DNA from 3 places in the Paenarthrobacter sp. YAF11_1 genome. Region 3 is predicted to be linked to each of the others. Evidence: riboswitches for the same ligand, from Rfam matches in the RefSeq annotation. Region 3 holds a riboswitch; each other region holds the start of a gene.
What was found. A riboswitch is a leader RNA that binds a small molecule or an ion and turns the genes downstream of it on or off. The one in region 3 is predicted to bind cyclic di-AMP.
Positions count from the first base shown of each region.

Region 1: another riboswitch for cyclic di-AMP. It lies ahead of AB4Y77_RS17055 (M23 family metallopeptidase); the one in region 3 lies ahead of AB4Y77_RS16080 (hypothetical protein).
Region 2: another riboswitch for cyclic di-AMP. It lies ahead of AB4Y77_RS14490 (hypothetical protein); the one in region 3 lies ahead of AB4Y77_RS16080 (hypothetical protein).

Region 1 covers NZ_JBFRDF010000011.1:125,369-135,628, reverse strand. The annotation lists gene AB4Y77_RS17080 (cold-shock protein) at 63-446, shown strand; gene AB4Y77_RS17075 (DUF3027 domain-containing protein) at 455-1,066, shown strand; gene AB4Y77_RS17070 (MFS transporter) at 1,110-2,417, shown strand; gene serC (phosphoserine transaminase) at 2,530-3,660, opposite strand; gene AB4Y77_RS17060 (metal-dependent transcriptional regulator) at 3,953-4,648, shown strand; cyclic di-AMP (ydaO/yuaA leader) riboswitch at 4,843-5,072, shown strand; gene AB4Y77_RS17055 (M23 family metallopeptidase) at 5,079-5,909, shown strand; cyclic di-AMP (ydaO/yuaA leader) riboswitch at 6,056-6,216, shown strand; gene AB4Y77_RS17050 (C40 family peptidase) at 6,221-6,967, shown strand; gene AB4Y77_RS17045 (NlpC/P60 family protein) at 7,067-7,840, shown strand; gene AB4Y77_RS17040 (HNH endonuclease) at 8,093-8,593, shown strand; gene AB4Y77_RS17035 (NTP transferase domain-containing protein) at 8,636-9,541, shown strand; gene AB4Y77_RS17030 (molybdopterin molybdotransferase MoeA) at 9,538-10,260, shown strand, end outside.
Region 2 covers NZ_JBFRDF010000008.1:217,979-228,238, reverse strand. The annotation lists gene AB4Y77_RS14500 (universal stress protein) at 1-56, opposite strand, end outside; gene AB4Y77_RS14495 (FAD-binding protein) at 472-1,164, shown strand; gene AB4Y77_RS14490 (hypothetical protein) at 1,340-2,122, opposite strand; cyclic di-AMP (ydaO/yuaA leader) riboswitch at 2,126-2,294, opposite strand; gene AB4Y77_RS14485 (copper resistance CopC family protein) at 2,469-3,101, opposite strand; gene AB4Y77_RS14480 (NCS2 family permease) at 3,216-4,658, shown strand; gene hutG (formimidoylglutamase) at 4,816-5,766, shown strand; gene AB4Y77_RS14470 (hypothetical protein) at 5,824-6,303, shown strand; gene AB4Y77_RS14465 (glycoside hydrolase family 43 protein) at 6,437-7,402, shown strand; tRNA gene AB4Y77_RS14460 (tRNA-Cys) at 7,491-7,564, shown strand; gene AB4Y77_RS14455 (NAD-glutamate dehydrogenase) at 7,731-10,260, shown strand, end outside.
Region 3 covers NZ_JBFRDF010000010.1:101,150-111,409, reverse strand. The annotation lists gene AB4Y77_RS16135 (PTS mannitol transporter subunit IICBA) at 1-1,764, opposite strand, end outside; gene AB4Y77_RS16130 (TetR/AcrR family transcriptional regulator) at 1,831-2,553, opposite strand; gene ptsP (phosphoenolpyruvate--protein phosphotransferase) at 2,683-4,383, shown strand; gene AB4Y77_RS16120 (HPr family phosphocarrier protein) at 4,414-4,692, shown strand; gene AB4Y77_RS16115 (helix-turn-helix domain-containing protein) at 4,817-5,239, shown strand; gene AB4Y77_RS16110 (hypothetical protein) at 5,318-5,587, shown strand; gene AB4Y77_RS16105 (maleylpyruvate isomerase family mycothiol-dependent enzyme) at 5,590-6,249, shown strand; gene AB4Y77_RS16100 (alpha/beta fold hydrolase) at 6,249-7,034, shown strand; gene AB4Y77_RS16095 (DUF6480 family protein) at 7,146-7,409, shown strand; gene AB4Y77_RS16090 (ATP-dependent DNA ligase) at 7,444-8,508, opposite strand; gene AB4Y77_RS16085 (hypothetical protein) at 8,554-8,787, shown strand; cyclic di-AMP (ydaO/yuaA leader) riboswitch at 8,917-9,061, shown strand; gene AB4Y77_RS16080 (hypothetical protein) at 9,064-10,260, shown strand, end outside.

The DNA.
Region 1 (10,260 bases), on a different contig from region 3:
CTGCGGATGCGGTGTTTGGCCCGGCGTGTCTCCCAGAGCAAGAAACGAAGAAGGTTGATTACGTGCCTACCGGCAAGGTCAAGTGGTATGACAAGGAAAAAGGCTTCGGATTCCTCGCGGCTGAGGACGGCCAGGAAGTATTCCTGCCCAAGACGTCCCTGCCTGCGGGCGTAACGGAGCTCAAAGCTGGAACCCGCGTGGAGTTCGGTGTGGCAGACGGCCGCCGCGGAGCACAGGCACTGGGGTTGCGCGTCCTGGAAAAGACGCCTTCCCTTGCCAAGGCCAAGCGGATGAACGCCAAGGACCTCGCCCCCATGGTGCAGGACCTGGTGACTGTTCTGGACAATCTCTCCGGCTCGTTGTCCTCCGGCAAATACCCGGACGGCAACAAGGCCAAGGCCATCAGCCTGGCGCTGCGCAAGGTTGCCGACGAGCTGGAAGCCTAGGACTGGCCATGACATCGGAATCCGCACAGGAAACAAAGGCCGGAAGGGGCGCCCAGGCAAACCCTGCAGCCGGTCCTGACGCTGCCCAGGCTCCTGGCATCGGGGAAGCCCCCGCGCGGAAGCCGGTTGCCGACAGGCCGCGTGCCGGTTTGCCCGTGTGGCGCATCGGCAAGCCGGACGCCTTCCTCGCTGCCGCCGTCGAGGTTGCCCGTGAGGCAGTGGAGGGCATTGCCAGCCCCGGCGAAGTCGGGGCACACCTCGGTGCCAAGTCCGAGGGCGACCGTGTGGTGACCCACCTGTTTGAATCCAGGCTTGCCGGCTACGGTGGGTGGCAGTGGTATGCCGTGGTGACCCGCAATTCACGGTCCAAGATTGTCACCGTGAGCGAACTTGGCCTGCTGCCCTCCGAAGACTCCATCCTGGCGCCCGAATGGGTGCCGTGGGCCAAGCGTGTCCGCCCTGAGGACGAGACACCGTTGGTGGAGGAAACCGTGGGGGATGTCACGGAAGAGTCCGTGCAGGCCGACGAAGACGAGGCGACTGAGTCCGCTGAGGATGCCGGGGACGCGGACGAGTCCGAAGACTCCGACGAGGACTACGACGAAGCCGGGGCTGAATAAGCATTGCGGAAACCCGGGGTGACCAGAGTGGAGGCGGACGCTGATGTCCACCTTTAGGTCACTCGGAATCCTCAATTACCGCATCTGGTTCTTCGGTGCCCTGATCTCCAACATCGGCACGTGGATGCAACGTACCGCGCAGGACTGGTTGGTCTTTGACCACCTGACCGCGCACGACGCCGGAGCCATGGGTATTACCTTGGCCCTCCAACTGGGTCCCCAGCTGTTCCTCGCCCCTTGGGCAGGGCTGCTGGCCGACCGCTACAGCCGGCGGAAACTGCTCCTCATCACCTTGGTAGCCATGGCGCTCCTGAGCACGGGCCTGGGCATCCTGGTGTTGCTGGGGGTGGCTGAACTGTGGCACGTCTATGTCTTCGCGTTGCTGCTGGGCATCGTGACGGCCTTGGACGCTCCCGTCCGCCAGACTTTCGTCTCCGAGCTGGTGACCGACGAATACCTGCCCAACGCAGTAGCCCTCAACAGTGCCTCCTTCAATGTGGCACGGATGATCGGACCGGCCGTGTCCGGTGTGCTGACGGTGCTGGTGGGTCCCGGCTGGGTGTTCCTGATCAACACTGTGTCCTTTGTTGCCATGCTCTGGGCGCTGAAGCTCATTCCGGCGTCCTCGCTTCGAGTCCAGCCCCGGGCAGCCGCGGGCAAAGGGCGGATCCGTGAGGGCCTCCGCTACGTCCGCAACAGACCCGATATCCAGGTGGTTCTGGCAGCCGTCTTCATTGTGGGCACGTTCGGACTGAACTTTCCCCTCTTCATTGCCGCGATGGTGGGCACCCAGTTCGGGATGGATGCCGGAGCCTTCGGGCTGCTGAACTCGGTCATGGCCATCGGATCCGTGACCGGCGCCCTGCTGGCTGCCCGACGCGGACGGCCACGCCTGCGTCTGATCTTCATTGCCGCAGGTGGATTCGGCGTCGCCAGCGCGTTGGCGGCCCTGGCCCCCAATGCCACGCTCTTTGGCTTGGCCCTGGTTCCCTGCGGCCTGTTCGCCCTGACCCTGATCACCAGCGCCAACGGCTACGTGCAGTCCACCACCGAGGCTGTCATGCGCGGGCGGGTCATGGCCCTGTATATGGCGATCTTCATGGGTGGCACCCCGATTGGAGCGCCGCTGGTGGGGTGGGTGGCCAACGTTGGCGGGCCGCGGTGGGCCGTGGGCGTTGCAGCGTTGGCCGGCGTCAGCGCCGCCGTCGTGGGTTTGGCCTGGATCATCCGCGCCAAGCAGTTGCGCCTCCGCTTCGACCGCCGCGCCAGTGGCCTGCGGCATTTCCGGGTGGAGTCGTTGCTGGCCCGTCCGGTCACCGAGGACGACGACGGCCCGGGGCTGGTTCGCTAAGCGGGCTCTCGTGGGTGGCGGCTTAGTCGTCGTGGCTTAACAGGCAGCGGCGTTAAACGGCAGCGGCGCCGTCCGGAACTTTCCGAACGACGCCGACTGGCAGCCTGTGGTGCTACTTCTTCAGTTCGCCCACCACGTAGTCGATGCTGGCGAGCAGGGCGGAAACGTCGTCCGGCTCGATGGCGACGAACGTCGCGATGCGCAGCTGGTTGCGGCCGAGCTTGCGGTAAGGCTCGGTGTCCACCACGCCATTGGCGCGCAGGACCTTGGCGATGGCTGCGGCGTCAATGGAGTCGTCGAAGTCGATGGTAGCGATGACGTTGGAGCGGTCTTCGGCGTTCGTGACGAACGGCGTTGCGTACTCCGAGGCCTCGGCCCAGGAGTAGATGCGGTTGGCGGAGTCCGCCGTGCGCTTGCTGGCGAAGTCCAGGCCACCGTTGCTGTTGAGCCACTGCACCTGGGCGTCCAAGGTGACCAACGTGGACAGGGAAGGCGTGTTGTACGTCTGGTTCAGCTTGGAGTTGTCGATGGCCGTCTGCAGGTCCAGGAAGTCCGGGATCCAGCGGCCGCTGGCCTTGATCCGTGCCGCACGCTCCAGGGCGGCGGGGGAGAAGAGGCCCAGCCAGAGACCACCGTCGGAGGCGAAGTTCTTCTGCGGGGCGAAGTAGTAGACGTCGGACTCGGCGACGTCGACATCCAGGCCGCCGGCAGCGGACGTCGCGTCCACCAGGATCAAGGAGCCGTCGTCGGCGCCCTGGACACGCTTGACGGGAGCCGCAACACCCGTGGAGGTCTCGTTCTGGGGCCAGGCGTAAACGTCAACGCCGGCTTCGGCCTGCGACACCGGGCGGGTGCCAGGCTCGGCCTTGATGATCGAGGAGGCATCAAGGAACGGCGCCTTGTTGGTGGCAGCAGCGAACTTCGAACCGAACTCGCCGAACGAGAGGTGCTGGGCCTTCTTCTCCACCAGGCCGAATGCGGCGACATCCCAGAATGCCGTGGATCCGCCGACGCCGAGGACAACTTCATATCCTTCGGGCGCACGGAAGAACTGGCTGAGGCCTTCCCGGACCGAACCCACAAGGTTCTTGACCGGAGCCTGGCGGTGGGACGTGCCGAGAATGGTGGACGACGCGGCAGACAAGGCCTCGATCTGTTCCGGACGGACCTTGGACGGTCCAGCGCCGAAGCGGCCGTCCTTGGGCAGCAGATCGGCGGGAATGGTGATGCTGTTGTCGCTCACGTGTGGCTCCAATGGGTATCGGCTAGAGATGGGTCGTGGCAGGTGGCATTATCTGCCCCTTCGACACCCCAATTCTGCCTGACCGGGCGCGGAGGCAGGAACACGTGGCCGTCATAGTCCGCCACGTGGAACGCCGGCCAACCATATGCGACCGGAATTATCCAGAGTAATTCCAAATAAGCTAGGCTGGTGGTTGGCGTTCATGGGGCGGCGGTGCACACCGTCCACCCGGCAAGGGACGCGGTACGGTGGAGATTACGCAAGGAACTGCGTTCGAGGAGAGCTGAGCTGGATGACGGATCTGATCGATACCACTGAGATGTATCTTCGGACCATTTTGGAGCTTGAAGAAGAAAACATTGTGGCTCTCAGGGCCCGCATCGCCGAGCGGCTGCGGCACTCCGGACCCACTGTTTCCCAGACCATCGGACGCATGGAGCGCGACGGCCTGGTGATTGTTTCCAACGACCGCCACCTGGAATTGACCGAGGTGGGGCGGAAGCGCGCCACCGAGGTCATGCGAAAGCACCGCCTCGCCGAGCGTCTCCTGGCTGATGTCATTGGCTTGGATTGGGCCTACGTCCACGACGAAGCATGTCGCTGGGAACACGTGATGAGCGAGCGTGTGGAGCGCCGGCTCTACGAACTCCTGGAACACCCCACCGAATCCCCGTATGGCAACCCCATCCCGGGCCTTGAAGCGCTCGGTGGACTTGCCAGCCAACCGTTCCCCCGCCTCGACGTCAACCTCCTGCAGGCCATGGACGGCTATGCGCCGAATTCCCGCGTGGCGGTCACCCGTTTGGCGGAGCCCATCCAGGTTGAGCCTGAACTCCTCACCCAGTTGGATGAGGGCGGTATCCGCCCCGGCGCGGCCGTCTCGCTGGAGCGTGTGGGAGAGTACATTTCCGTCCGGGTCCCCGGCATCGAGGGTGCACTGGAACTTCCGCCCGAGGTGGCGGCGCACGTCTTCGTCTCCGTCAGCTGACGCCCCCTTCCCTTCACGCGGTGTCATATCTCACTTTCGAGCTGTTGGCGCGCGTGTGACCTGCGGTTTTTCAGGATTAGTGATAAGGGACCGCCGCGCCATGCCTGTTCCTGTTGATAACGAATTTATTACTGCGGGGCTTAATCGCCTATAGTTATCTACTAGCGCTGATACCAAAGCGTTACCTGTTCCGGAGCCGAGCTCTGCCAGCGGAACAGGTGTGTCATCCACCACTGGCAGAGGCGGGGGAACCACAAGCGGCTGTCTAAAGAAGCAGCCTTGGGGTGAAGTCCGCAGCAGAAGTGCCCATTGACGCAAGTCCCTCCTGGGATACCTGTGTGCCGTGAGCGCTTCGTGCGGACCGGGTCTTTGAACTCTCTGACCCGAATCCGACAGCTAACTTCGCAGGCTTTTCAGAGAGGAACAGAGTTTGACAACGCAGAACGTCAGGGGCCGCCGCCGCGCGTCCGGCCCCGCTGCTGAGCTGCGGCCAGCCCGCGTCGTATCGGAGATCCGGCCACGCGACACCGAACGCCAGGTGCGTCGCCGTAAGAGCCCGTTGCGCCAGGTTGCCGACTTCGCCGCAGCCAGTGGCGTCGGGCAAAAGGCCGGAGTTGCGCTTGCCGCCACCGGACTTGCCCTGACTGTCGGTCTGCCGGCCACGAGCCCGGTCATGGCCACCTCGGAATCCGGCCAGACCGAGTCGGCCCTGGCCGTCACCGGTGGCAGCCAGCCCGAGGTTTCGGCCGCTGCATCAGCCAAGATCGATTTCAGCCGTGCCGCAGTAGCTACCGCAGCCGACCCCGACGGCAAGCTGAAGCAACTGCTCAGCGCGCAGTCCGCCGGCAGCATCCAGCGCGCCTCGTCCACAGGCACCATGGCCAGCCCCCTGGACACCCTGACGACGGCTTCCCCGTTCGGCTACCGCGTCAGCCCCCTCACGGGTGGTTCCGGCGACTTCCACCGCGGCCAGGACTTCGTGGCCCAGTGCGGCACCGCCGTCCATGCCGCGGCCAGTGGCAAGGTCACCTTTGCCGGATGGCACGAGTACGGCGGAGGCAACCGCGTTGTGGTAGACCACGGCAACGGCCTGGAGACCACGTACAACCACCTGTCGTCCTTCACCGTTAAAGTAGGCCAGACGGTAAGCCGCGGCGACACTGTGGCGCTGAGCGGCACCACGGGCGCCTCCACAGGCTGCCACCTCCACTTTGAAGTACAGGTCAACGGTGAAGTCGTTGACCCCATGGGCTGGCTCTAAGTACAGTTGATGGTTGTCTCTCGCATTCGTGACACACCCCGTGACCTGAATGTGACATTCGCGTTCAACTGTTGTACCGTACAAAGCGCATCGGCTTTTTAGGGGGCCGGTGCACTTGAGTGGATTGCCTAGCTCTGCCACCACTCGAGGTCCGTTCGCATAAATCGTCTGGCAGGGGCGGGGGAACCACTTCTGGTCTTCGCAAGAAGGCCTTGGGGTTAAGTCGCAAAGCTTCCTTGAAGCAGCGTGGCCGGATGACTCCCATCCGAATCCGACAGCTCACCTCGCAGGCATTGGGAGAGGCTACCTACGTGTCATCACGCACTACCCCTGCGCGCCACCGCGCTGAATCGGTTCGCACGAACCCCTTGAACACGCTTTCCAAGGCTGTTTCATCCAACGCCGGTACCGTTGGCCGTCAGGCCGTCGTCCTGGCAGCAGCCTCAGGCCTCGTCCTCAGTGTCGGTCTTCCGGCCCAGGCAGCGGACACCGACGTTTCCAAGTCGGAAGCCTCCAGCACCCAGCAGATGGTCACCACTGCGGTAGTCACCGCAGAGCCCACCGCCACTGTTTCCTTCGAAAGCCCTGTAGTGGCCACCAAGGAAGCTCCCAAGGTTGTCCAGCGCGCTTCGCAGACCACCCAGCGGACCGCGGCCAATGGCAACCAGACCACCGCAGGCGCTGTGACCGCGAAGTCGTCCGAAGCCAAGGACGCTGCTTCCAGCGCTGCCGCTTCCGGCCTCGCCGCGATCGCCTACACCGGCATCGGCCACCCGTACGTTTGGGGCGGCACCACGCCCAACGGATGGGACTGCTCCGGCTTCACCCAGTGGGTCTACGCCCAGGCCGGCATCAGCATCCCGCGCGTCAACGCCTGGACTGCCATGAAGCCCACCAGCACTCCTGCCCCCGGTGACCTGGTCATGCAGAACGGCGGAGCACACGTAGGCATCTACGTTGGCAACGGCATGATGATCAGCGCCTTGAACCCGGGACAGGGCACGCTCCTGCACTCGGCTGCCTCCACGGGCACGTCCTCCTTCTTTACCCTCCGCTAGAAACAATCCGGTTCGGGGTTCGCCAGCATGCCCCCAAGTGCTGGCGCACCGATGAGCCGCGTGTACCCCAACTACACGCGGATACGAAAAGAGAAAACCATGACCAGTGCATCCAAGGTTGCACGGCATCGCGCTGAGGCCCCCAAGACCAGCTCGCTTGCCGTGATCGCGAAGGCCGTCAGTGAAAACGCCGGCGGCGTAGGCCGCCAGGCGGCTGTTATTGCCGCAGCTTCAGGCCTGGTCCTGACCGGCAGTGTTGCTGCCAACGCCGCCGACACCAACGTGGACCGTGAGTCCACCTCGACGTCCACCCTTGACGTCCAGTCGGTAGTCCAGGCCACCATCGCTGCGGACTCCACCGTTGCCATCTCCTACGAGCGCCCCGTGGTCACCACGGTGCAGGCTCCGGCTCCCGTAGAGAAGAAGGCTCCTGCGAAGGTAGAAACCAAGAAGACCGCAGAAAGCACGGCGACTGCCGGCAACGCCACGTTGGCCGTCAACCCCGCGGCTCCTGCGGCAAAGGCTCCGGCCGCTGCCAGTGGCCTTGGCGCTGCAATCGCCGCTGCCGCCTACGCACAGCTCGGCGTCACCCAGGACTGCACCATGCTGGTGACGAACTCCCTGGCAGCAGTTGGCATCAACTTCCACGACTGGCCGGCCGGCTACCTCTCCCTTGGCCGCACGGTCAGCGCAGCGGAAGCACAGCCCGGCGACCTCGCTTACTACGCCAACGGCGGTCTCGCCGGACAGGCCCACATCGCTGTGTACGTCGGAAACGGCCAGGCAGTCCACGGTGGATGGAACGGATCCACCACGGCACTGTTCAGCGTCAACGTCGGCTCCGGCCCGGTTTTCATCCGCGTCAACGGCTGATCCAGCATTCCGCTTTGACAGCAACACCCCGCAGGCTCAGGCCGGCGGGGTGTTCTGCTTTAACGGACGGATTCGGCTCCCGACGCCTTAACCTCGCATGAACTCTTAACGACACTGCACGGGAAACGACGGAAAAATTCGTTGATACGGCATATGAGTGCTTACCCTTATCTTGTCGATCCACAGCCCGTACAAGCAGAGGGCAGCCGGCCCTCGTGCCCCTGACGGGTGCGGCCGTGAAGAGGTACGTGCATGCGCACACTCGTTCTGAATGCTGGATATGAACCGCTGGCGGTAATAACATTCCGCCGGGCGCTGGTCCTTGTGTTGACTGGGAAAGCTAGCGTAGTGGCCGAAGGCGACGAGCCTGTCGTCGGGCCACAGGAGATTCTTGGACGCCCCTCCGTGATCCTCCTTAACCGCTACATCCGTCCCCGGTACAACAGGATTACCGCCGTGAGCCGACGCGGGGTCCTTCGCCGCGACGGCCATCGCTGCGCCTACTGCGGGAAAACAGCCCACACCATAGACCACGTCCACCCCAAATCCAGGGGCGGCGCGGATTCCTGGGAAAACCTGGTTGCGGCGTGTTTGAAATGCAACAACGCCAAGAGTGACCACACGCTGGCTGAAATGGGTTGGAAACTCCGTTTCACGCCCGGGGTGCCCCAGGGAACCATGTGGCAGATCAAAGAACTCGAGAAACCTGCGCCGGACTGGGACCCGTTCCTGTTGCCGGAATCCGCTGCCTGATCGATTTCTGCTGAACTCCGGCCGCCCCGGTAATCTGGGCGGATGGAGTTCAATGCCGTGATTCTGGCGGGTGGCAGGGCCACCCGCCTTGGTGGTGTGCCCAAGCCATCGTTGACGTACGACGGCGAAACGCTCCTGTCGCGTGCCCTGCAATCGGTCCGGGGTGCAACGGCCGTGGTGGTGGTAGGTCCTGATGCTTCAGGAACGGGCGGTGGGACACTGCCGGTCGAAGTGCTGCGGGCACGGGAGGAACCGGCATTCGCGGGTCCGGCCGCTGCTATTGCTGCCGGGTTGATTGCGCTGGAAGGCAGCGGTGCGGGCGCCCCGTGGACTTTGATTCTCGCCTGCGACATGCCGCATGCCTCCCGTGGAATCTCCCATCTGTGGGAAGCGCTGGCAGCGCACCCCGGAGTGGAGGGTGCCATGGCAGTTTCCGAGGACGGACGGAAGCAACCGCTCCTGGGGGTATACGACACCGCAGCCTTGGACCGCGAAGTGGCCGTAGCTTCCCAAGGTTCCGGGTTAACGGACTCTTCAGTGTTCCGCCTGCTTGCTAGGCTGAACCTGCTGGACGTTGGCGTCCCCGCAGGCTCCACGGATGACGTGGATACATGGGAGGACGCTGCGGCCCTGGGCATTGACTACAAGTTGGAGGCGGACGTGAAGAGCCAGGAAGAGACGCTCGAGGAATGGTGCCGCACACTGCTGCAGGCATTCGAGCTTGAAGGCGTTGAAGTGGACGTCAACGAAGTGCTCGCCGTTGCCGGAGTGGCCGCGCATTCAGTGGTGCGCCCCGCAGCGCCCTTGACCACCTTCATCGCCGGTTACGCGGCAGGCATGGCCCGCGGCATCGGCCAGGCAAGCGATGACGCGGCCATGAACGCCGCCTTGGAACTGGCCCGCAAGATTGCCAAGGAGTACTCGGAGTCCGAGGCTGACGCCGAATGACGGAGGCCCCTGCAGAGGGCCATCACGCGGCACACACGTGGCAGGAGGCCCGGCAGCGCGCGTTCGATGTTGCCACTCCCATCCCTGCGGGTCCTGTGCCGCTCAGCTCAGCCCTCGGACGCACCCTCGCTGCCGATGCCCTGGCAGTGCAGGATATGCCGCACTACGCTTCCTCAGCCATGGACGGCTGGGCCGTCAACGGAAGCGGGCCGTGGATCCTTAGCGAACCAGGCCAGAGGCTTGCCCCCCACCAGGCAAGTCCCATTGTGACGGGAGGGCTGATTCCGCCGGGCGCCAAGGCAGTACTTCGCAGCGAGAGCGGCGTCATCACCACGGACGACGACGGCCTCCCGGTCCTTGCGCTGGGCGGAAGCGCCAAGCCCGGCGAACCCCGCAACGGCCAGCACATCCGCAAAGCCGCAGAAGAGGCAGCGGAGGGGGAAGTCCTGCTTACCACCGGAACCGTGCTCAATCCGGCCCACATCGCTTTGGCCGCGCTGGCCGGATTGGACCATGTGGAGGTCCTCGGCAAGCCACTGGCCAGGTTTCTGCTGACGGGCTCCGAGGTTGTGGCCCAGGGGGTCCCTCGGCCCGGACAAGTGCGTGATACTTTCGGCCCGCAATTGGGTGCTGTTGTGGAGCTTCTGGGTGGCATCGCAGGAGAGCAGCTCAGGGTCGGCGACAACTATGAAGAGTGGATCTCCGCCCTCCAGGACACC
Region 2 (10,260 bases), on a different contig from region 3:
ACTGCCTGGTCCTGGCCGTCCTGTGGCTCTTCATTGTGCCTGCTGTGCTGGTCCATGGGGCCCGCCTCTCCACCTGCTGCTTGATGTTCCGGCCATTCTGCCAGAGGTTCTCCGGCTCGGATTCCCTACTGGCGTCGTTGTCAATGGCCGGGGCAGAAGAAACCTGGAAATTCCTCCTCCCAATGTCCACTATTCTCGGTCGTCAACGCCGAATCAAGGTGACTTTGGGCTATGTGTATAACGGTCCGGGCTCGGTTGCAGGGGGCGCATTTTGCGCTGGGGATGAACAACGCAAACACGCGGACTCGGGAGGCTATCCATGGCAGAAAAAGTTCGGTAGTGTTCGAGTCACCGAATGGCCGGCAAACGTGTTCCACAGCACTTTCCGGCCATTTATTGCGGCCGCTTGGGGAACTCGGACGCGACCCCATGCGATGCCTAACGGCACACACGTCAAGGAGGAACCAAGCAGTGTCACTCACGCCTGATTCCGCCACGGAACGCACCACCACCGTGGTCATCGGAGCCGGCCTGTCCGGCTTGGCAGTTGCCAGTGAGCTCAGCCGCTACGGCGTGGGCTCCATAGTGGTGGACGGGTTTGGCGCGTTGTCCACAACCGGGCCGTCAGTCCACACAGGCATGCTTCAACGCTGCGATGCAGCCGACCCCGCAGCCATGCAGGAACGCAACGAGATCCTCCGCCACCTGCGGAACTATGCAGCAAGCCATCACCTGGATGTCCGCAGCACCACGCGGGCTGTCCGCCTCGATTTCCTTGGCTCCGACCCTTCCCAACAGATCGGCTACGGACTGGCCGCCAGCATGACCACCGCCGGGCTCAGGACTGGGCTCCACGCCTCAGGCCCCCTTGAATCCACCCGCCGCCAGTGGGCCGTCCACACTGCCAACGGCGTTCTTCTGGCGGACCACATTGTGGTCACGCGCTGCGCGCAGAGCCAATTGCGCCGCATGCTGGCCGAACTTGGCATTGCAATCGGCCAGAACCTGGTGGCTGCGATGCGGGCCGTCGGGATGCACCTTGTAGGTGTCGGCGAACTGATTACGCCCACACCCAAGGAAGTACTTCGACAGGCGAAGGCCGTGGGCCAGGCAATATCGTCCAAAGTGGCCCTCACCGCAGGGCCAAGCATCGTCACCGCCTAGCAGAACAAACCCGGACGACTCCAGACAAAGGCCGTCGGGCTATACAGCTGAGGCGCGCTCTATCCCGGTGTCGCACCTGGCTCTGAACTTTTCCGCACATAACTTAACGCCAAAGGCCGGTGCCTTCGAGGACTAATTCCTCAAAGACACCGGCCTTTGGTCTGAAGCGTGAGGCTTATGCGCCAGCGCGTACGTAGGTCAGGGGACCCGTAGCGGTCAACCAGCTGATCGGGTGGATGCCCGTCTGGTTGCCGTTGATGCCACCGCTGATGGCCTGGCCGTTGCCGATGAAGATGGCGACGTGGCCGGACTGAACGATCATGTCACCGGGCTGGGGGTCACTGACAACCTTGCCGTAGTTCATGAACTGCATGGGGCCGAGGTCACCAACGGGGATGCCTGCGGAGCCGAGCGCGCGCTCCACCATGGCGGTGCAGTCCTGCATGATGCCGATCTGGGCGTAAGCCGAGGCAACCATGGCAGCGTTGACGCCACCCACGGCCGGGGCAGCAGCGGGAGCAGGAGCAGCAGCGGCCGGAGCGGCAGCAGCAGCCTTGGCAACAGGAGCCGTTGCGGCGGCAGTGGTGACTGCTGCCTTCTTGGCGACGGGAGCCGGAGCAACCGGAGCAGGCTTCTCGATAACCGGAGCTGCTACGGAAGCAACAGCAGGGCGCTCGAAGTTGACGGTAGCCGTAGCCAGGGCGGTAACAACCTGGGTGGGAGCGTCGGCTGAAACGGTCTCAGCGACCGTGGCCGGGCTGGAATCCCGCTGAACCGGAGCTTCAGCAGCGTGAGCTGCAATGGAGCCGGTCAACACAAGGCCCGAGGCTGCTGCAATAACAGCTGCCTGGCGGCCAGCGCCGGAAGCGTTGCTGGCGACTGCCTTGGAGATGGAGATGAACGGATTAGGACGTACGCTGTCCGCCTTACGACGGCCGCGAAGAATGCGTGAAGACATGAAAGAGCCTCTCCCGATGCCTGCGAGGTTAGCTGTCGGATTCGGATGGGAGTCACCCGGCCACTATCCCCCGCTGTTCAGCGGAAGCTTCGTGACTTCACCCCAAGGCACGCTCGAAAGCGACCTAAAATGGGTTCCCCGTCTCTGCCGTAAGGTTTGTCTGCGAACGGATTCCGGACTGCGGCAGAGCTAGGCAATCAGGCCGGAAGTGCCCGTTACGTGGAACAGGCACAGGTACTACCGTACGCGATGATCACGCGGAAGTCACATTTAAGTAACGAGAAGCGCGCTTCCGGCGTGTCGCAGTAACCGTTTCGAGATCTTCGCAGCTACGTAGAAAACCCTGTTATTCCGCGGGAGAATCGCCATCTGAGTCGTTCGAAGCAGCGAGTTTTCTCCGCGCTGTAACAGCCAGAAAAATAACGAGACCGACAGCAACAACCGCCAAGCCCACAATGCTCCACGGGAAGGGCTGGGAGGCATCCGCGGCTGGCTCGCTGTTACCGGTTCCCGGCGCCCCGGTCCCCGCCGTCGGTACTGCTGCTGAAGGTGCTGAAGCGGACGGCGAGACTGCCGCCGAGCCGTTGGCCGCCGTCGCGCTTCCTACGGTGGCCGTGAAGGTAAAGGTGCCCTCAATGGGGTGGGAATCGCTGCTGACGACGCGCCAGACCACTGTGTATTCGCCGCCCGGGGCGCCTTCGCGCAGCTTCTGGACCGCCTGGTTGTCGATGATCTCAACGGGGCCGTCGGCCCAGTTTTCGCCACCTGCCGTGACCGTCACGCCGGAACCGATGGCAAGCGGTCGGTTGTTGAACGTGATGGAGACCGACGCCGGGACCTGCGTCACGGCGGTACCGTTGGCCGGCGTCGTGGATTCAGCGACGTCGTGGGCGGACGCGGGAGCCGCAGAAAACAGCAGGGCGGACGCGAAGGCAAGAGCAGCGACGACGGCGGCCAGAAGCGGGCGGATGGTACGCATGGGGCGGTTTCTCCTAGTGTTGGCTTCCTTACAGACTAGGCGAATCGTCCGGAGGGCCCGTACCGGACCGCTTAGGATTTGAGAGCACACTCCCCTCAATCCCCGGAGTCCTTCATGCTTAAACAAGGTTCTGCCGTAGACCGCTACTTCAAAATTACTGAACGTGGATCCACGTACTCGAGGGAAATTCGTGGCGGCTTCGCAACGTTCTTCGCCATGAGCTACATCGTGGTGCTGAACCCGCTGATTCTTTCCGGGGCGGATTCCAGTGGGGCCTCCCTCGGTTTCACGGCCGTCGCAGCCACCACGGCCTTCGTGGCGGGAATCCTGACCATCCTCATGGGCGCTTGGGCCAAGCACCCGTTCGCCGTGGCAACCGGCCTGGGCGTCAACGCCTTCGTTGCCGTCACTGTGGCCTCGCACCCGGAGCTCACCTGGCCGGACATGATGGGCCTCGTGGTGCTCTCCGGCGTCACCATGCTCATCCTGGTGCTGACCGGTTTCCGTACTGCCGTGTTCAAGGCCGTGCCGGAAGCCCTGAAAACGGCGATCGTTGTAGGTATCGGCCTCTTCATTGCGCTGATCGGGCTGGTCAATGCGGGATTTGTGCGCCGAATTCCCGACGCCGCCGGCACCACGGTTCCCTTGGGCCTGGGCGTCGACGGCAAGCTGATGGGCTGGCCTACCCTGGTGTTCGCAGTGGGCCTCATCCTCACCATCGCCTTGGTGGTCCGCAAGGTCCGCGGCGCCATCCTCATCGGCATCGTGGTCTCCACGGCACTGGCCGCCATCCTTGAATTCACCCTCCACATCGGCCCCAGCTTCGACGGCAAGAACGTCAACCCGCGCGGCTGGTCGCTCGTGGCTCCCACACTCTCAGAGTGGGGCGCCCCGGACCTGTCCCTCATCGGCAAAGCCAACCCGTTCGGCGCCTTTGAGCACCTCGGGTTCATCGCAGCGGCCCTGCTGGCATTCGTGATCCTCCTGAGCATCTTCTTCGATGCCATGGGCACCATGGTGGGCCTGGCCAACGAGGCCGGGACCGTGGACAAGGACGGCAACATCCCCAACGTGGACCGTGTTCTGCAGGTGGATGCCCTCGGCGCGATCGTGGGTGGTGGCGCTTCGGTTTCCTCCAACCAGATCTTTGTTGAGTCCGGCGCCGGCATCGGTGAAGGCGCCCGCACCGGCCTCGCGTCGATCGTCACCGGCGTGCTGTTCCTGGTGGCCATGTTCTTCACGCCTCTGATCAACCTTGTCCCCTTCGAAGCCGTGGCCCCGGCCTTGGTGGTTGTGGGCTTCATGATGGTTTCCCAGGTGGGCAAGATCGATTGGCAGGACTGGGGTGTCGGCATCCCCGCGTTCCTGACCATCTCCCTCATGCCGTTCACGTACTCGATCGCCAACGGTCTCGGCGCCGGCTTCATCTCCTACGTCCTCATCCGCACTTTCCAGGGCCGCGCCCGCGAAGTCCACCCGCTCATGTGGGCTGTGGCCGCTGCGTTCCTGCTGTTCTTCGGAATTGGAACCGTGGAGGAATTGCTGGGGGTCAAGTAGGCCCTTCGCCGAGACGGCATTTAATGACAGTGTTTGGCGAGAACATTGTCATTAAATGCCGTCTCGAGGCGTCTCCGGGGAGTGGTCGTCCGGGGTTTCAGACACCCAGCCGGTGAGACAGCTGGTTTTTGGACCCCGCGTCGGGTGTGCTTGAAGCATGGAAACCAGCAGCACCCTCGCCGTAGACGTCAGCCCCACCCCTTGGACGGGCCGCTTTGACGGAGACGGAACCGAACACCGCCGCTGGTGGCAGGCGGTAGCACCGCTGACGTCGTCCGTTCCCGCAACGGCCTCGCGTCCCGCCGTCGTGCTTGGTTTTTGCAGCGATGCCGGGGTCCTGCGCAACAAAGGCCGAGTGGGTGCTGCTGCGGCGCCGGCCGCCATCCGCACGGCGCTGGGTCCGCTGGCGTTCCACCTTGACCGTGACGTGTTCGACGCCGGTGATGTGGTGGTGGAGGACGACTCACTGGAAGCGGGCCAAGAGCGCGCCGGACTCGCCATTTCGGGACTGCTCGACGCCGGAAACCTCACCGTGGTGCTCGGCGGCGGCCACGAGACCGCGTTTGCCAGTTACCTTGGCGTGGCCGGTTCTGACGTGGTTCGCGGTAAACGGCTGGGTGTCCTGAACCTTGATGCCCACTTCGACCTGCGGGACGAACCCACGCCGAGCTCGGGTACGCCGTTCCTCCAGATGGCCCACGCAGAAGCCGCCGCTGGGCGGGAACTGCAGTACGCCGTCGTCGGAATTTCTGAGCCGAACAACACGCGTACCCTCTTCGATACCGCCGATCGCCTGGGAGTGAAATACCTGCTGGATGAGCTGTGCACCCCCGAGGCAGTGGAGATTTTTGTTGCCGATTTCCTGGCAGGCGTGGACGTGTTGTACCTGACCATAGACCTCGATGTGATGCCAGCATCGGTGGCCCCTGGGGTGAGCGCACCCGCCGCCTATGGCGTGCCTTTGCCGGTGATCAGTGCGGTCTGCCGGCAGGTTGCTGCCAGTGGGAAGCTCCTCCACCTGGACGTAGCTGAGCTGAATCCCGCGTTCGATATCGATCACCGCACTGCGAAAGTGGCTGCGCGGCTGGTGAACACGCTCCTCGCCTAGCTTTTCCCTTTTCCAGCCGGCGTCCGCCGCCTACTCTGTGGGGAGGGAAGGATGGCGATGCGCGGAACTCCTGTGCAGGACAAGTGGGCCTGGGTAGCCGGGCCGACGGCTGTGGCTCTGGGACTCGCAGCGCACATGTTCGCGGGCGGAAGCGCTCCTGCCATACCCGTCCTCCTGGCATTCGCCGCGCTGTGTGCCCTGGCCGCCCAGCTCGTTTCCCGCTGGGTGCACGGGCCGCTGCTGCTGCTGTTCCTTTCCGGATTGGCACAGCAGTTGCTGCACTTCGGCTTCGAGGCTTTCGGAGGGTACTTTCCCGGCAGCGGATTCCTGGACCACTTGCACGGCGGCCAGGTCGTAGGGGGTGTGCCGGGCGGGGATGTGCCGGGCGGCACCGCATCCGGTGGCGGCGACATTCACCTCCTCCTCTACACCCACATGGCGGCTGCGATCCTCACGCTGCTGGTGGCCGCAGGCGTGTCCAAGCTGGCAGCGCAGAAACGTGAAGAGCCGCTTCGACGTGAGAACCACAGCCGCTGACAAGCCGGTCCTGCTGAGCTGAGCACAGGTGCGAGGCAGCAATGTTTTCAGTCAATGGCATACGGTCTCTTCCACGGGGCCTGTCCTTTGTACTGTTTGGCCTGTCAGGCTGCTGCCAACAAAGGATATGGATATGACCGAGGGCCCGTTGAAGAAATTGTCGGATATCCGGATCCGGGACCCGTTCATCATGGAGCCCACACGTGGCTGGTACGTACTGTTCGGTACCACGGATGAGAATGTGTGGGGCGGCCCTGCCACCGGATTCGATTGCTACACCAGTGATGATCTGGAGCACTGGAACGGTCCCCTCCCTGCGTTCCGACCGCCTGAGGGCTTCTGGTCCGACTCGCAGTTCTGGGCTCCTGAAGTCCACGCCCATGCGGGACGCTATTTCTTGTTCGGCACGTTCGTCGCCAGCGCCTCCCAGGTGCGCGGAGTCGCGATCCTGGTCGCAGACGAGCCCACCGGCCCCTTCCAGCCGTGGAGCGACGGCCCCGTCACACCTTTGGGAGTTCCCTGCCTTGACGGAACTTTTTTCTTGGACGATGAGTCCCGGCCATGGCTGGTGTACAGCCGCGGAGCGGAAGCCACCGCCGCAGGAGAACCGCCGCTGGCGGATGGCGAAATGTATGCCATGCAGCTCTCCGACGACCTCAAGGAAGCGGTCGGTAATCCGCAACTGCTCTTCCGGGCATCCTCCGCGTCGTGGAGCAAGCCCCTGCGTTTTCCGGAGGGCGTTGAACCACCCAGCGCGCTGAAGCTCGCCAAGGACCCTCTCTTCACGGATGGACCTTTTATACGCCGGACGCCCACAGGGAGTATCCAGATGCTGTGGTCCAGTTTTGGAGACGAAGGATATGCCATGGGAGTAGCCAACTCACCTACCGGCACCCTTCTTGGACCGTGGATCCAGGAAGACACGCCGCTCTGGGCACGCAACGGTGGCCATGGAATGATCCTGAGCGCCTCCGACGGATCTGACTACCTGGTGTTCCACACTCCGAACGACTCACCTCACGAACGCACTACCCTCCTTCGCATTGAGTCTCCAAAAGGCGTCCACGGCTTAACGGGCAGCAACCTTGCGCAACGCTGAGTAGCCCGGCGACGGCCTGCGTAGCGCAGCGAAAGGCCGCGAAATGAACATTGATCCGGCCGCACTGAGACGCCTAGTGTCGTTTGCACGTGGTGTACCCGAGAGGCCAGGGAGCTGCCTGCAAAGCAGCGTACGCGGGTTCGAATCCCGCCACCACGTCCAAGGGATCCCGAGGCCCGGAACCCCCTCCGCGAAGTGGCATTTAATGGCAATGTTTCGCTCAAACATTGCCATCAAATGCCACCTCGCGGGAGCATGAGGGGAGGCGCAGGGACTTTGCCGACCGCAACAGCACGGCCGCTCCTTTGCGCAGCGGAGGCGCAGCACCATGTCACCCAGCATCGAGGCGGCGGACGGATTCCTGACCGACTACTACCAGCACGTGGCAGAGGACGACGTCCGCAGCTACACGCCGGAAACGCTGCTGGAACGGGCCCGCTACCACCGGTCTTTGGCCGAGCGGCGGGAGCCTGGGCAGGACGTGATCGGAATCCTGCATGAGCCCGACGCCAGCGTGGTGTCGATCGTCAGCGATGACATGCCCTATCTGCTGCCATCCGTCACCGCCGAAATCGCCCGGGACACCGCATCCATCCGGCTCCTGGTCCACCCCACCTTCACCGTCACCCGCGACCCAGCCACCCATCGCCTGACCACCATCCACAGGGCGCCTCAGCGCATCGGGCTGCCCACCGGCGTCGAACCTTCAGCTGCCGGCGGCAGTCCGCAGTTGCCCACCCCATACGAAGAGCACGACGGCGGACCGCTCGCCGAAGCGTGGATGGCAATCGACGTCCCCCGGCTCCCGGACGACGCGGCCACGGACCGCCTGGTGGCCCGGCTCCGGAGGGTCCTGCTCGACGTGCGGGCGGCCGCAGAGGACCATGCTGCAATCCATGAGGAATTGGCCCGCGAGGTGGAGGCGTTGACCGAGGTGAGAGGCTCGGGTCCTGAAACCAGGGAGGCCAAGGAAGCCCGCGAGCTGCTGCAATGGCTGGGTGAAGGAAACTTTGTGTTCCTCGGGTATCACGGGCGCCGGGGGCTGGGCGTGCTGCGGGATCCGGTGGAGGTGGACCAAATGGACCACGCGGAACCCCGGCTACTCACCCTCACCAAGTCCACCCAGCGCTCCACGGTCCTGCGCCCCGCCTACCTGGACGAAATCACGGTGCAAGCGGCCGGGACTACGGAACGAGGTGCCGCTGAACACGGTACAGATCAGCACCGCACCGCCCGGCACAGCTTTGTGGGGCTCTTCGCCCCCAGTTCCATGGCACATTCAGCCCTGCAGATTCCCGTCATCCGCGACACAGTAAACGAAGTGATCCGGGCGTTTGGCTACCCGCCCGGCTCGCATCACGGCAAGGAACTTCTGGCCGTGATGGAGGGATATCCCCGCGATGAGCTGTTCCACATCGACTCCGGGCAACTGGCCGACCATGCCCGCGAGATCCTGCGCCTCCAGGAGCGTCACAGCACCAGGCTGTTCCTCCGTCCGGACTCCTATGGGCGGTTCATGACCGCGCTCGTGTTCCTGCCACGCCGCCGTTACAGCACCGCCGTTCGGCTCAGCATTGAACGTGAACTTCGCGAGGCCTTCGGTTCGGACGCCATCGAGTTTGAGCTTCGTTTGGGCGAGTCCGCCATGGCCCGGGTGTTCTTCCGGGTGCTCCTTCCGCAAGCGGCTTCGACGCACGGCGGAACGCCCGGCGGGCCGTCCGGCCGGACGCCCGGCGGGACACCCGGCGTCGTGGATGCCGCAATCCTGGAGCCTCGGATCATCGCCGCCACCAGGACCTGGGCACAGGGTCTGGCCGAGGCGCTGCAGGCGCGGTATCCCTCAGAAGAGGCGGTGCGGCTCTCCCGTGAGTGGGCCGCCGCGTTCCCGGCCAGCTATAAGGCCGATTTTGAGGTGGAGGACGCTGTTGAGGACATCTCGGCGTTCGAGAGTTTCCCGGCCACTAACGATCCGGAACCCGATCCCCTGCTGACCGTTTATACGAGGCCCGGCACCGCTGTGCTCAACGAGGACGCCCGGATCCGGCTGTATCTGACCCGCCCCAGGAGCCTCACCCAGATTCTCCCGTTCTTCCACAACCTCGGCTTGAAAGTCCTGGACCAGCGGCCCTTCGACGTGCAGCGTGGAGACGGCAGGCAGTTCTTCCTGTACGACCTCGGGCTCAAGTACCCGCGCGGCGTGGATCCCCTGACGACGGGCGAATTGCTGGCGGGCGCGTTCTGCGCCGCCATGCGTGGCGACGCGGAGTCTGACGCCTTCGATGCGTTGGTCATCAAGGAGGGCATCGACTGGCGGAGAGTGTCCATTCTGCGCGCTTACGCCAAGTACTTACGGCAACTGGGGAGCACCAACTCGTACGGATTCATCGCTGACACGCTCCGGACCAACCCCCAGGCGACACACGCGTTGCTGGAACTCTTTGAGGCGAAGTTCAACCCGGACAGTTACGCACCGGACCTGTTTGATCCTGAGCTCGCCAACCGTTCCGGGGCCACATCCCATGGCGATGTTTTCGAGGAGGGCAACAGTGGGCTGAGTCATCGGACGCAGGCAATCCACACTGCCAGGGCCACCCTGGCCGAAGCCATCGACGCCATCCCGGTCCTTGACGCCGACCGTCTCCTCCGAACGCTCGCGAGCGTGGTCGATGCATCCCTGCGCACCAATTTCTACCTGGACCAGCCGTATATCAGCATCAAACTCGATCCGTCCGGGCTCCCGGTGGCCCCACCGCCACGGCCACGCTTCGAGATTTGGGTTTACTCACCACGGGTTGAAGGGGTCCATTTGCGCTTCGGTCCAATCGCCCGCGGTGGCCTCCGATGGTCTGACAGGCGCG
Region 3 (10,260 bases):
GGACACGGATTCCTCGCGCTCGTGCATCGCATGGACGTAGCTGACATCAACGGCGCCGCGGTCCAGCAGCAGCTTTCCGGCCTCGTCGATCGCTGCGTCACGGTCGGTTGCCGTGCCGTTCAGGACCACGCTTTCGCGGAGCAGGACACCTTTGCCTTCGGCGGGTTGACCTTCGACGGCGGCAGTATGCTGAGCGGCGTGCGCGCCGTGGCCAGCGGCTACTGTGGTGACAGCTGCCGCGGGCTGGGCGCCTGCGGCGGGGGTATCGCTGTTGCTGCTCCGCACCAGTTCAACGATTTCTTCGTACTTGGGGCTGTTCATGAAGTTGTCCACCGAGTAGTGAACGGCGCTGGCCGTCCTCGGCTGGGCGCGTTCGGTCAGGTCCTGGTGAGTGACCACCACATCGTAGCTGTCGTTGAGGTTGGCGATGGCCGAGTTGGTGACCTTGACGTCCGGGAAGCCGGCGGCCTTGATCTTGTTGCGGAGAACCGAAGCACCCATGGCGCTGGAACCCATGCCGGCGTCGCAAGCGAACACGATGTTCTGGACCGGCCGGGTGAGGACGGTGCCAGGCTGGGCGCCGCTGGGGCCTGCCTGTTCGCCGGTCAGGGCAGAGGAGACGGAGCTCTTCTTGCCCTTCATGGCTTCCATGCGGGAGGTGGCTGCGGAGAGGTCGTCGTCGCCCTTGTTCTTGGACGTGCGCAGGATGACCGACGCAATGAGGAAGGAAACGGCCGTGGCCAGGATGACCGCGAGAATCACGCCGACATAGCTGTCACGGGACGTCTGGGCCAGCACCGCGATGATGGAACCCGGCGCGGCAGGAGCAACGAGGCCGGAGTTGGTGATGGCCATGGTGGCAATGCCCGCCATGCCGCCGCCGATCGCAGCGAGGATCAGGATGGGCTTCATCAGGACGTACGGGAAGTAGATCTCGTGGATACCACCGAGGAAGTGGATGATGGCTGCGCCCGGTGCTGAGGCCTTTGCGGCGCCACGGCCGAAGAACATGTACGCCAGCAGGATGCCGAGGCCCGGGCCGGGGTTGGCTTCAAGCAGGAACAGGATGGACTTGCCCTGTTCCAGCGACTGCTGGATTCCCAGCGGAGTCAGCACGCCGTGGTTGATGGCGTTGTTGAGGAAGAGGACCTTGGCCGGCTCAATGAAGATGCTGGTCAGTGGCAGAAGTCCGTTGTTGACCAGGAATCCGACCACCGCACCGGCGCCGTCAGTGAAGCGCTGGACAACCCAGGAGAGGCCGTAGAAGCCACCCAAAGCCAACAGCGCGCCCCAGATACCAGCGGAGAAGTTGTTGACCAGCATTTCGAAACCGGGGCGGATCTTGCCGTCCCACAGGGCGTCGATCTTCTTCATGGTCCAGGCACCCAGCGGGCCCATGATCATGGCGCCGATGAACATTGGCGCATCCGTACCTGCGATGACGCCCATGGTTGCTATAGCGCCCACCACACCGCCGCGGACGTCGTAGACCATGCGGCCGCCCGTGTAGGCAATCAGGATCGGAAGGAGGAACGTGACCATGGGGCCAACGATGCCGACGTTGGGATCACCCTCGGCGTTGGTGCCGAAACCGCCCAGTTCAGCGACTGGAAACCAGCCCTTCTCGATGAACAGGGCCGTAATGAGACCCCAGGCGATGAAAGCGCCAATGTTGGGCATGATCATGCCGGACAGGAATGTTCCGAACTTCTGGACACCAACGCGCACGCTGGTGCGGGGCTTCGCAACTGTCTCTGTTGCCATGTGAATTCCTAACGTGTGTCCCGCGGCGGCGCGGGGTCAGTCGATATAGATCGAGAGAGTGCAGCCTTAGGAGCTGCTGGAAATGCGGTGAAGCCATTCAAGGAAGAGCTTCAGTTCAGAGCTGGAAAGCTGGTCCGAATGCGAGGCCTGCAGTGCCGCATTCAGGGCGATTGCCGCAACAACTACCGAGGACTTACCGGAGTCCTCCGCTGCGGCGCCACGGGCGGTTTCCGTGGAGACGGCAAAGATCATGGAATCCCGGGTCATGGTTGAGAGCTCGAGATTCCGTTCCTCCACCGGTTCAGCGATCAGCATGAGTGTGACGCCCACATTGGCCGCCAGGATGCTGCGTGCCGCTTCGCGGGGCGGCACGTTGATCTGACCGGAAATCGCGGCCTTGTTCAGCATTTCCTCCAGAAGCGCTTCAGCATCGGCCACGATTGCTGGACGACTTTCCGGCCTGATGTTGCCGAACATGACCAGATACAGATGGGGTTGGCTCAGTCCGAATTGGACGTGGTTATCCCACATCCGCCGGACGTCTTCCAAGGGCTCCCCGGATGGCGCAAAATCCCGCTCCCCCGCCACGTACTCTTCAAATCCGGCTGACACGACGGCGTCAAACAGACCTTCTTTGTCGCCAAAGTGGTGGTAGAGCGTTGGCGCCGTGACCCCGGCAAGCTTGGTGATCTGGCGCGTAGAGACCGCTGACCCCTCCGAATTCGCCAGCAACTCGGCAGCTGCGCGAAGCAACCGAATTTTAGGCGGAAGCTGGTCATCGAAACTCATAACCGCTACCCTAGCACCTATAGCGTTGCTATATGAAGTGGCTCACAAAGGAATTTTGTAGGCTAGTTTTCGAGGCTCCCGGTGCCGTCGCCGGCGGGTCTGAACCAACAAGCAGGAACAGAGGATTCAGTGCAGAATTTCCAAGGAGTAGGGGTAAGCCCTGGCCGCATCATTGGTTCCGTCCGCCAGATGCCCAAGCCGGTGAGTGAGCCGCCGTCGGGAGAGCGTTTGGCCGCGGACGTGGCCCCGGAAGACGCCGTCGCGGGTTTGAAAGCGGCTGCGCAGTCGGTCCACGACGAGCTCAAGGGACGCGCGGACACAGCGTCGGGCGATGGCAAGGCCGTCCTTGAGGCGACCGCGCTGATGGCCAAGGACACCATGCTCCTGAAGTCGGCGGCGAAGCTCATCAATGCCGGGTCTTCTGCTGAGCGGGCCATTTGGGAAGCCGGTGCGTCCGTCTCGGAGATGCTGCACAACCTCGGCGGTTACATGGCCGAGCGCGCCACCGACGTCCTGGATGTGCGTGCCCGGATCGTGGCAGAACTCCGCGGCGTCCCCGCGCCCGGTATTCCTGCTTCGGACACGCCCTTTATCCTGGTGGCCGAGGACCTCGCCCCTGCCGATACCGCAACGCTGAATCCCGCGGTGGTCCAGGCTCTGGTGACCTCCGGTGGCGGCCCGCAGTCGCACACGGCCATCATCGCCCGCTCCCTTGGCCTGCCGGCCGTGGTGGCAGCACACGGTGTGGACGACATTGCCGATGGAACCGAAATCTACGTGGACGGCGCGGCAGGTTTCGTGGCCGGTTCGCCTACAGACGAGCACCGCGCGGCTGCCACAGCGTGGGCGGAAACCTCCGCAACCCTCGCGGAATTCGACGGAAACGGCACGACGGCGGACGGCCACTTGGTGCCACTCCTGGCCAACGTCGGCGGAGCCAAGGACGCCGTGGCCGCTGCCGCTTTGGGCGCCCAGGGCGTTGGCCTGTTCCGGACCGAGTTCTGCTTCCTGGAACGTGACACCGAACCCTCCGTGGACGAGCAAGCCGCCGCTTACAAAGCCGTGTTCGACGCGTTCCCGGGCAAGAAAGTTGTGTTGCGCACCCTGGACGCCGGCGCCGACAAGCCCCTGCCCTTCCTCACGGACGCCACTGAACCCAACCCTGCACTGGGTGTCCGCGGCTACCGCACCGACTTCACCACACCGGGGGTCCTGGAGCGCCAGCTTGAGGCCATTGCCCGGGCAGCCTCGGAGTCCGAGGCTGATGTGTGGGTCATGGCCCCCATGATCTCCACGGCCGCCGAAGCCGGACGCTTCGCTTCCCTCTGCGCGGCCGCCGGGATCCAGACTCCCGGCGTCATGGTCGAAGTTCCCTCTGCCGCCCTGACCGCAGCCACCGTACTGCGCGAGGTCGGGTTCGCTTCCTTGGGCACCAACGACCTCACCCAGTACGCCATGGCCGCCGACCGCCAACTCGGCCCCCTCGCCGAACTGAACACCCCGTGGCAGCCAGCCGTGCTCCGGCTCGTGCAGCTCACCGTCGAAGGCGCCGCCCAGGAAAGCTCCGGACGGGAAGGTGACGCCAAGCCCGTGGGTGTCTGTGGTGAGGCAGCCGCGGACCCGGCCCTCGCCGTCGTCCTCACCGGGCTGGGTGTGACCACCCTGTCCATGACTGCCCGGTCGCTGGCCGCCGTCGGGACCGTCCTGAAAACCGTCACCCTCGAGCAAGCGCAGGAACTCGCACGGCTCGCTTTGTCCGCCCCGAGTGCCCTTGAAGCCCGCGACTGGGTCCGCGCCAAACTCCCCGTCCTCGAAGAACTCGGACTCTAACCTCTGTTTGTTTCTGCCAAAGGAGAAACCATGCCCGAACGCACAGCCACCATCGCCAGCCGCTCCGGCCTGCACGCCCGCCCCGCCGCCCTGTTCGCCGAGGCTGCCGGGGAACAGCCCGTGGAGGTCACCATCGCCATGCAGGGCGAACCTGCCGATGACGCGCTCGACGCCGCCAGCATCCTTTCGCTGATGACGCTGGGCGCCGCTAAGGGCGACGTCGTGGTACTGCGGGCCGAGGGGGACGGTGCCGACGCCGCGCTGGACGCACTGGTGAAGCTGCTGGAGACGGACCTGGACGCGGAGTAGCTTTCGCCGGGCTACCCCGATTCGATGGCTTGCTGCGTGTTAGACGATAGGAGTCGTCTAACACGCAGCGAGCCGTCTAAATGGCCGAGGCCTGCTAGCACGCGGCTCACGCTAGGCTTCTGCCATGGCATTGATAGCTCCCCGCGTCACCGCAGGACTCCCCGCCGACGACGCCCGGAATCTGGCGCGCTCCCTCCAAGACAGCAACGACATCACCGTGTTCGTAGACGGCACAGTCCACCGCCTGCCGGACGAGGCGAGGGACGCCGTCGTCGACCTCCTCGCGAGGCTGGGCCGCGGCGAAACCGTGACGGTCAGCAGCGTGGAGGAAATGCTCACCACCTCGCAGGCTGCCGAGCTCGCTGGGATCTCGCACACCTTTCTGCGTAATATGACCGATCGCGGCGAAATCCCCGTGGAATACCGCGGAACGCATCGTCGGATCCGGCAAGCCGCCATCATCGCTTGGTTGGAATCCCAGAAGAAGAAACAGGCCGAAGGCGCCACTGACCAGCCCGACGGAAATGACGTCATCGCCGGCCAATAGTGTCCACAGTGATAAGGATCAAGCAACGATCCCAGCCAACGGGCCAGCACCCCTTAAAGCCGGGGTTACGCTTGATCGGTGGGCAATTTCAAAGGGTGGCATATCGTGGCCGGGTTGGCCGCCATGGCCCTTGCCGCACCCTTGGGCTCTGCCATGGGATTGAACTTTGTGGCAACCTTCATGTTTGCGTGCACAGTGTTCGTGGCGGTTGCCATGTGGACGGAATCAAAAATCGCACGACGCCGGGACGCGGCTGCGGCGTCCGCCGCCCGTGAATCTTCACGCCCGGCAAGCGACCCCAACGAATCCGATGACGCCACAAGGTCCGACGACGCCACCCGGGAGTAGGCATGGGGTTCAATAGCGGTATGGCTTCGACTTCCCCCTCCGTTGTGTGGCCCGTGGTGCATGAGGAACGCCGTGCCCTGATCCGGGACCTGGAACCACTTCTGCCATCCCAATGGAGGACTCCGTCGCTGTGCCCGGGCTGGGACGTCCATGATGTCCTGGCGCACGTGATCGACAGCGCCAAGACCACGCGCCTCGGCTTCATTCGACGCATGATTGCCTCCCGGATGGATTTTGACCGCGACAATGCCGTGGGTGTTGAGCGCGAAAGGACCCCAGACCCGGGGAAGACGCTGGTCCAGTTGCAGGCCGCGCTCTCCCGGACATCCGGGCCGCCTGCAGGCTTGGGAACTCGGCTGGTTGAAGCATTCGTGCACGGCGAGGACATCCGCCGCCCGCTGGGGATCCGCCGTGACTACCCAGCAGCGCACGTCGCCACAGCCCTGCATTATCAGGTGCGGACCACCACCAAGATGGGCGGAGGCAAGGAAGTGGCACAGGGCTGGCGTCTGGTGGCCACTGACGCAGCTTTCGATCACGGGGATGGGCCAGCCGTTGAAGGGCCCGCCATTGCGCTGCTGCTGGCGGTGTCCGGAAGACCAATAGCGGAGGACGAGCTGAGTGGCCCCGGAGCTCCGGTGTTCCTGCAGCGGAACCCTTGATGGAAGCGAAGGGGAAACCGGCAGCGCTCTTATCTGCCGACGTCGAGGCCTTGGGCCTCAAGGGACGGATCCTCTGGACCGAAGGGACGCCTCCTTCCGGGCCCGCCTACATTCTGGTCCACGGCATCGGGGTCTCGCACCGATATTTGGCCCGGCTGCATACAGTCCTTGCCGCGAGCGCACCTACCTACTCCCTGGACCTACCGGGGTTTGCAGGGACTCCAAAGCCTGATCGACAGCTCTCGGTGGAGGACTACGGTGCCTTCATTGCGGAGGTCCTCGCTGCCCGCGGCATCGGTTCCTACGTTCTGGTGGGCCATTCGATGGGTGCGCAATTTGTGATCGAAGCGGCCTTGCATGCTCCGGAACGGGCCCGGCAGGTGGTGCTGATGGGGCCTGTTGTTGATTCGCGGCACAAGAACGTGAGGCGCCAGTCCGTGGCTCTTTTCCTTGACGGGATGCTCCGCGAAAGCCCGGGTTCCAATTGGATCGTCACGTCGGACTATTTCCGCTGCGGTCCGCGCTGGTACCTCACTGAACTGCCCGTGATGATGAGGTACCCCACTGAAAAGCGCTTGGCTGGCATCAAGGTCCCCGTGTTGGTCCTGAGGGGAAGCCGAGACAACGTGGCCGGCCCGGACTGGTCGCTCCGGCTTTCGAGGACGGTTGACCAGGGGCGCTTGGTGGAGATCCCCGGTGTCGGGCACGTAGCGCAACATATGCGGCCCCAAGCTGTGGCCGACGCCATCCGGAGCTTCGTTACCACCACTGCGCCTCATCGCTGAGTACCAACGCACGATGCCGCCGCCGGCATTGGCCTGCTTGTTGAGTCAGCTCCTCCCGGCTAGGCTGACGGAGCAAGGGTATTAGTAAGTTTGCTTACGAAAGGGCTGATTGTGACTGCTGCAGACTCGAATGAGGAAACCCAAGGCTTCGGTGCAACCGGTGCTACAGGGCCGTTTGATGCAACATCCGATGCCGACAGCATCCACGAGGATCCCGACATGCGCCAGGATGAGGACGATGATCCCGCGGCCTCTGCCAACCCGGATCCCCTCGACGGAAACGTCACGGGCTTGGAACCCGGCGGCGGAGTACCCCCGGGAGAAACCCCGCCCGCCGAGGGCAGCATGAGCAGCGACCAAGGACACGAAGAGTAGCTCCGGCCACGACTGAACGCCCAGGCGGGACCGGCTAAGGCAGGGTCAGGATCTTCCCGAGATCGTACGCAACCGGCTCCTCCAACTGCGAGTAGGTGCAGCTCTCAGGGGTCCTGTCCGGCCGCCACCTGCGAAACTGCGTGGTGTGGCGGAACCGCTCGCCCTCCATGTAGTCGTACGCCACTTCAATTACCAGCTCGGGACGCAACGGCACAAAGGAGAAATCCTTGCCTCCGCTCCACCGGCTTTGGGCGCCGGGCATCCTGGACCCTGCAGCCCCCTCGCCTTGACTGGCCCATTCCCCCCACGGGTGCTCGCTGAGTTCCACTTGGTACGGCTCAAGCTCAGCCACCAGGGCCTCTCGCTTGGCCATGGGGAACGATGCCACCACCCCCACATGCTGGAGTCGACCGGCGTCGTTATAAAGACCCAACAGCATGGACCCCACAACTTTCGCGGTCTTGTGCCAGCGGAAGCCAGCCACCACGCAGTCCGCGGTGCGCTCGTGCTTGGTCTTGAACATCACGCGCTTGTTGGGTAAATACATCCCGTCCAAGGGCTTGGACATCACCCCGTCCAGACCTGCGCCCTCCAACTGCACGAACCATTCCTGCGCGCGCTCCAGGGCCGTGACCGCGGGCGTGACGTACACGGGAGGCTCCGCCTTGGCCAGCGCACGCTCCAAAATGGCGCGGCGTTCGGAGAACGGCCTGCCCATGAGGTCGTCGTCGCCGAGGGCGAGGATGTCGAACGCGATCATGGACGCCGGGGTCTTCTCGGCGAGCATCCTCACCCGGCTGTCGGCCGGGTGGATCCGCTGCTGAAGCACCTCGAATTCGAGCCGATTGCCCTCGATCAGGACAATCTCGCCGTCGATCACGCATTTGTCCGGAAGGTTCTTCCGCAGCGCCTCCACCAGTTCGGGGAAGTAGCGGGTCATGGGCTTCTCATTGCGGCTCCCCAGGATGATCTCATCCCCGTCTTTGAAGACGATGGTCCGGAATCCGTCCCACTTGGGCTCGTAGTGCCCAACATCGGGGATGGTGGGGACGGACTTGGCGAGCATGGGCGAGACGGGTGGCATCACAGGCAGGTCCATAGTCAATGTCTACCTGCCGGTGCAGCGCGAAGCTAGTGTTGGGCCATGGATATCTTGCTCGCGGCGGCTGCAGTGCTCGGATTCCCGGCTCTGATGGCCGGCGTGTGGTACTGGTCATCGCGCCGGAGCAGCCAGGGCAAGGTCCGGCGTGCAGCTACCGGCGGGATGCTGGGAGTGGCGGATGAAATCTTCCGCCCGGAAACCCACCAAGCCGTGCAGATCCAGAGGATCCAGCATGAGTTGCCCGCGCCGGCACCGGCCCCGAAGCCTAAACGCTAGAACCCTCTCATCTTGGGAGGCCTACCGTCCGTTATATTAATGTGACTTTACTTTCCGGCTCATGTACCGTCGTAGGGCGACCCGTATCTCCGCTGGGCCGCTTCCGGAATGACGCCGAGCTCTGCCGCATTCCGGGATCCGCCAGACCCGCGGCAGAGGCGGGGGACCCAAAAGTTCCCGGACTTTCCAAAGTCCTTGGGGTGAAGCCGCTACGGCGGCCGGACGGCCTCGTCCGAACCCGACAGCTAACCTCGAAGGCGTTGAGAGGCAACCACCATGTCCCCAACCATGGATCAGCCGCGCCGCGCCGAGACTGAACGCGAGCGCACCAAGCCAACCGGACGCCGTCGGGCCCAACCCAGCGGATCCCCCATCAGCGTGCAGGCAGACACTGCTGCCGCACCCGGAACGACAAGCACGACGCCGGAGGCCGCCACTGCGGCCCTTCCCACCGTCGCGACACCCATCACGCGAGCGGCCGCGCGCGCGGCCGAGCGGGAGCGGGCAACCCTGGCTGTGATCGCGCCCGCCGCCCCGGCGTCGTCCGAGGCCGAGCCAGCTGCATCCGCAACAGGAGAGCCCTCCGAAGCTGCCGAGCCGGCAACCGCGGCCATTCCGGTCGTGGAGGCCGCACAGGCTGCAGCTCCGGCTTCCACCACGCCGGGGCCTCCTACCTCGGCCATTCCGATTGTTCAGGCGTCACGTTCCGAGCAGGAGGATTCCGAGCAGCCGACAACGCCTCAGCCTGCCGCGTCCCAACCTGCCACCGCCGCCATTCCTGTTGTGGGCGCCCGCCACGAGCCGGCTGCCGCACCCGTTTCACCGCGGGGCACATCCCCGGCGCAAGTTGCTGCGGCCGCCACAGCGTCGGCTTCACTGGCAAGCCGCAAGGACGTTCGAAAGCAGTCGGTCGCTCCCAGTTCTTCCAGGCCGGGAATGGGCGGATCGTCCCTTGGCCGGGAAACCCAGGCGGTCCTGCGTAAAGCTGCGTCTGTCAAGCACATGAGCCAGCGCATGGCCGTGGTGGCTGGCGCCCTCGGCCTGGTCCTGACAGCCGGGACCTTGGGGCAGGCCCTCGAGCTGCCGTTCTTCGGCCAGGAGACGCCTTCCCAGGAAGCCAACGCCGCCGATCGAAATTCGGGCACAGCGGCACCCGCACCCAGCGCCTCCTACTCGACGGCCTCGTCACCCTCCGCGTCAGCTGCAGCGACGTCGGCAGCCGGCCAGCCGGCCACGATTCCGGAGGCGCCCGCACCTGTGTCGCCGTCGTCCGTTCCCACCCCGAAAGTCTCCTTGGCCGACCCCGTCTGGGTCCCGTCCGCAGTGCCGTCAACCATCGCCGCGGCACCCAGCACCGCCAGCCCGGTCCCCACCCAGCCTGCGCCTGCACCCAGTGAGGTGCCGTCGGACACGATCACCACGCCACCCACGACGCCGACGCCCACAACCACGCCGACGGTCACGCCCACTCCC